One region of the Pseudomonas sp. 1L-C-7-B-C1 genome, then DNA from elsewhere that is predicted to be linked to it. Evidence: riboswitches for the same ligand, from Rfam matches in the RefSeq annotation. Region 1 holds a riboswitch; the other holds the start of a gene.

Region 1 (2,457 bases):
TGAAAAACGCGGCGGCATTGAAGCCGCCGCCCGCCAGCTAAGCCCGTTCGGGCGTACGCGCAAGCTCGACAGCGCCCGGCATTGCCAGCTCTGGCAAGTCACCGTCGAAACGCCTCCGCCAGCCGTTGAACTCGATAGCCTGGCCAAACGTTTCGACATCGAAGTCGAAGGCGGCACGTTGAAGGTGGTGAGTCTGCCCGGCGTGTTCAGCCACGGCCGTCTGGACCGCGGTTCGGCGCTGTTGCTGGAAAACATTGACCGACTTCCCGCCGGGCATTTGCTGGATTTTGGCTGCGGCGCGGGGGTTCTCGGTGCAGCGGTGAAACGTCGTTACCCCGAAACACATGTGACGATGCTGGATGTCGATGCGTTTGCCACCGCCAGCAGCCGGCTGACCCTGGCGGCCAATGGCCTTGAAGCCGACGTCATGACCGGCAACGGAATTGACGCCGCGCCGAACGACCTGGACGTGATTCTGACCAATCCGCCGTTCCATACCGGTGTGCACACCGACTACGCCGCAACCGAAAACTTGTTGAAAAAAGCGCGTGAACACCTGAGAAAGGGGGGCGAACTACGGTTGGTAGCCAACAGCTTTCTGCGCTATCAGCCGATCATCGAGTCGCATCTCGGGCCGTGCGCAATCATGGCCGAGGGCCAGGGTTTCCGGATTTACCGCGCGAAACGTGCGTGATAATTAGCACTTGCCGAACACGAGACGTGTAGGCAGAATCCGCTCCGTCCTAGGGGAGTAGTCTCCCACGAGCGCATGCTCGTCCGGCACGCATCAACATACTTGGTCCTCAGACCATGGTGCGTGCGACCCCAGATCCGCTCAGACGGATCGGTGGTTTGACAAGACCTATGACACGAACATCCTGACCCGGGGCGGGGAGGTTGTACGTGTCATAGCCGTGTTGACCCGCCCCTTAGGAAAACCCTGATGCTGGAATCCCTGTTGGTCCCCACCGCCGTCGTCGCACTGGCCGAAATCGGTGACAAGACCCAACTCCTCGCACTCGTTCTCGCCGCTCGCTTCCGCAAGCCCTGGCCCATCATCGCCGGGATTGTCGCAGCCACGCTGGCCAACCATGCCGCAGCCGGGGCCGTCGGCGCATGGTTCAGCAGCTACCTCTCGGATTCCGTCCTGCACTGGATTCTTGCAGCGAGCTTTACCGCCACGGCGCTGTGGACGCTGGTTCCGGACAAGCTGGACGACGACGAAGCCAATACCGGGCGCAAGTTCGGCCCCTTCCTGACCACGCTGATCGCATTTTTCATCGCGGAAATCGGCGACAAGACGCAGATCGCCACGGTCATGCTGGCGGCGCAGTATTCCAACTTGTGGCTGGTGATTATCGGCACAACGCTGGGTATGTTGCTGGCCAATGTGCCGGTGGTGCTGGCGGGGAATTTCGCTGCGGAGAAACTGCCGCTGACGCTGATCCGTCGTCTGGCAGCGGGGGCGTTTTTCGTTCTGGCGATCGTTGCGGTGTACAAGGCGATGCAGCTCAGCGGCTGGGTGTAGGCGCTAACGATCACCTGTAGGAGTGAGCTTGCTCGCGATGCTCTTCAATCGCTTCGCAGATACGCAGCGACTATTCGATGATCGCGAGCAAGCTCACTCCTACAGCGTTTCATGCACCAACCCGTTCCGAAAAACGCCGCGCAAGCTCACAGCTATCGAGATCAGGCGCTGATCAGCCCTTCGGTGCCTGCTGATACAACGGCATCACTTTCGGGATCGCTGCCTGCAACGAGGCGATCCGGTTCGACGAGGCCGGGTGGGTACTCATGAATTCTGGCTGCGACGCGCCGCCTTGGGCTTCCATCTTCTGCCACAGCGTGATCGCGGCATTCGGGTTGTAACCCGCGCGAGCCGCCAGTTCGAGGCCCAGCAAATCCGCTTCGTTTTCATTGGCGCGGCTGTTCGGCAGCGTCAGGCTGTAATCGACCACGGTGTCGGCCAACGCCAGACTGTCCTGCCCCAATCCCAACAAGGCACCGGCACCCTGCTTGGCCATCTGCACACCGTAGGCCTTGGACATCGCTTCACGACCGTGTTCGCGCAGCGCGTGAGCGATTTCGTGGCCCATGACCGCTGCCAGTTCGTCATCGCTGAGTTTCAGCGTATCGATCAGGCCGCTGTACACGATTATCTTGCCGCCAGGACCGCAGTTGGCGTTCAGTTCGTCGCTCTTGATCAGGTTGACGTCCCACTGCCACTGGGCCGCGTCGGGCCGCAATTTCGGCGCTTGGGCGATCAGTCGCTTGGCGATGGCCTGAACGCGCTTGCCCTCGGCGCTGCTGTTGTCGAGCACGCCTTTGGATGACGCTTCACTGACCGTCTGTTGATAAGACTGGGCGTACATCTGGTTGACTTCATCAGTCGACAGCATGCTGAACATGTATTGCTTTCGCTCGACACCCACCGAATCGCCGGTGGTGGTATTGACC
Region 2 (2,457 bases), on a different contig from region 1:
GACCCCTACCTGGCCTCCAGTGTCTACTCGGCCACCAAGGGTGCCGTCGACACCTTGAGCTTCGCGCTGGCCAGGGAGCTGGGGCCGCGCGGTATCCGGGTCAACTCGATCCTGCCGGGCCACACCAATACGCCCGCAACGGCCGGGCATTTTGCGGGCGAGTTAGGAGAGAGAATACTGGCGGGTACGCCCCTGGGACGCTTCGGCGAGCCAGAGGACATTGCCCCTCTGGCTGTGTTCCTGGCTTCCGGTGAATCTCATTGGGTCACGGGCGAATCCATCAGGGCGTCCGGCGGGGTTCGTGGCGTCGGGTATTAACCCTCCGGGTTGAGGTCTGAAGCGCACGGTTCACGTGCGCTCAGTCCGTCGTTACGCCGCCGACAGATGCTCGTAAAGAATCGTCGCGCCAACCAGCATCAGCACAATGCCGCCGATAATTTCAGCGCGCTTGCCCACCACCGTCCCCAGCACGCGGCCCAGCATCACGCCAATCGTGACCATCACCGTCGTGGCGACACCAATGGCGGCGGCAGCCACCAGGATATTCACGTTGACGAAGGCCAGGCCAACGCCCACGGCCAGCGCATCGATGCTGGTGGCGAACGCGGTCACGGCCAAGATCAGGAAGGAATGCTGGTTGGGCTTTTCTTCTTCGGCCTCTTCGTGCTTGAGGCCGTTGTAGATCATGTGCACGCCGAGGACCACCAGCAGGGTGAAGGCGATCCAGTGATCCCAGTTCTGGACGTAGGACGTGGCGGCCTGGCCGATCAGCCAGCCGATCAGGGGCGTGATGCCTTCGATGACGCCAAAGATAAGACCGGTGCGCAGCGCTTCGATAAAACGAGGCTTATGGAGGCTCGCGCCTTTACCGATGGCCGCTGCGAAAGCGTCCGTGGACATGGCCAGAGCAAGAAGGATGAGGGAAATCGGGTTCACGGCTATGTTCCAGTCGGGCTGTGAGTCAACGACGCTACCACACGCCCGACTCTAGGCATGGATGCATCGTTGGTCTCGCCAACCCGAAGGTGTTCGTGCCACGGCAGGCCGCCGAGAATGTTGACACGAACGCTCTGGGACAATGAGTCCAGAGCAGGCTACTCCCCAACAAGGGCCGCCACTATAGCGCTTGAATGTAAAAGAAATGTCGTCGCGTATGATTTTGCTTGGGCCGGGCAGGGGGCGGAGCTGTGCACCGCCATCTACAGGACAAATCGTTACGGGCCGAAGCGGCACGCTTGAGCACGCAATGTGATTGCGGCTAAACCGCTTCCGACGTCGCGATACAGCCCAGGATTCTCAGGTACAGGCTCACGGTCGTACCGGCGCCGGGCGCAGTGTCGATGCGCGCATCGCCGCCAGATTTGATCGCAAAATCCCTGGCTTGGGCCAACCCCAGCCCCGTTCCTTCGCCAACCGCCTTGGTCGTAAAGAAGGGCTCGAACACCTGGTGCGCGACCTCGGCAGTCATGCCGGGGCCGTTGTCCCGGACACTGACGACCAGATAGTCGCCCTGCTGGAGCGACAGATCATCTTCCACGTGCACCCATCGGGTCGACACATGGACCTGACCGGTACCCTTCAGCGCATCGCGCGCATTGGTAAGCAGGTTCATGACCACGGCGTGGAGTTGGGCCTCCATGCACAGCACACCCCAACCCCATTCGGCGAAATCGAAGCTGAGATCGATGCGTTCGCTCATCGAGTGGCGCATCAGCGACTGCGCCGCGTGAAGGCGTGCGGTCACGTCGATACAGATGAGTTCAGGCCCGTCACCGCGTACGCTGGACATCAAATAACTGATGAGCTGCCGGCCTTGCTCTACGGCTTGCAGACCGGTCTCGGCGAAACGCTCGACGTCGATCGGCCGGCGGGAACGCAGGCGGGTCATTTGAAAGGCAGCGCTGACGCTCTGCAGCAGGTTGTTGAAGTCATGGGCAATGCTTGCGGTGAGCATGCCCAGCGATGAAATGCAGCGCGAGTTCTGCAGCAGCGGGGTCACTTCGCTGGGGTTCTGCTCGGCTTGCTTGAACTGTTCCTCAAACTGCGCGAGCTGCCGTGCGCGCTGCTTGCCCAGCAACCGGGCTTCCAGCAAGGCAGCGGCTTGCCGGGCCAAGGCCTGCAACGCAAGGGATTGACGTTCGCTCAGCTGCCGGGTCTGGGTATCGATCACGCAGACAGTGCCGAGGGCGACACCGCTTTCCGTAACGATAGGGGCGCCTGCGTAGAAACGAATGTAGGGCGGGCCGAGCACCAGCGCGCTGGAAGCGAAGCGAGGGTCCAGGGCGGCGTCTTCAACCACCAGCACCTGCGCGGGGTCGAGAATCGCATGGCCGCAGAAGGCCAGATCCCGATGGGTCTCCTGCACGCCGAGGCCGATGCAGGCCTTGAACCACTGGCGATCTCGATCCACCAGGGACACCAGCGCAATGGGCGCGTCGCACAGGGTGGTGGCCAGTA

The links. Region 1 has a riboswitch for manganese ahead of AC0Z8Z_RS02840 (TMEM165/GDT1 family protein). Riboswitches for the same ligand answer to the same signal wherever they lie in the genome.
Region 2: another riboswitch for manganese. It lies ahead of mntP (manganese efflux pump MntP); the one in region 1 lies ahead of AC0Z8Z_RS02840 (TMEM165/GDT1 family protein).

What each region holds. Positions count from the first base shown of each region.
Region 1 covers NZ_JBXAWH010000001.1:630,863-633,319, forward strand. The annotation lists gene AC0Z8Z_RS02835 (methyltransferase) at 1-694, shown strand, start outside; yybP-ykoY riboswitch at 734-854, shown strand; gene AC0Z8Z_RS02840 (TMEM165/GDT1 family protein) at 944-1,528, shown strand; gene AC0Z8Z_RS02845 (M48 family metallopeptidase) at 1,701-2,457, opposite strand, start outside.
Region 2 covers NZ_JBXAWH010000002.1:12,873-15,329, reverse strand. The annotation lists gene AC0Z8Z_RS03240 (glucose 1-dehydrogenase) at 1-318, shown strand, start outside; gene mntP (manganese efflux pump MntP) at 370-936, opposite strand; yybP-ykoY riboswitch at 949-1,110, opposite strand; gene AC0Z8Z_RS03230 (ATP-binding protein) at 1,259-2,457, opposite strand, start outside.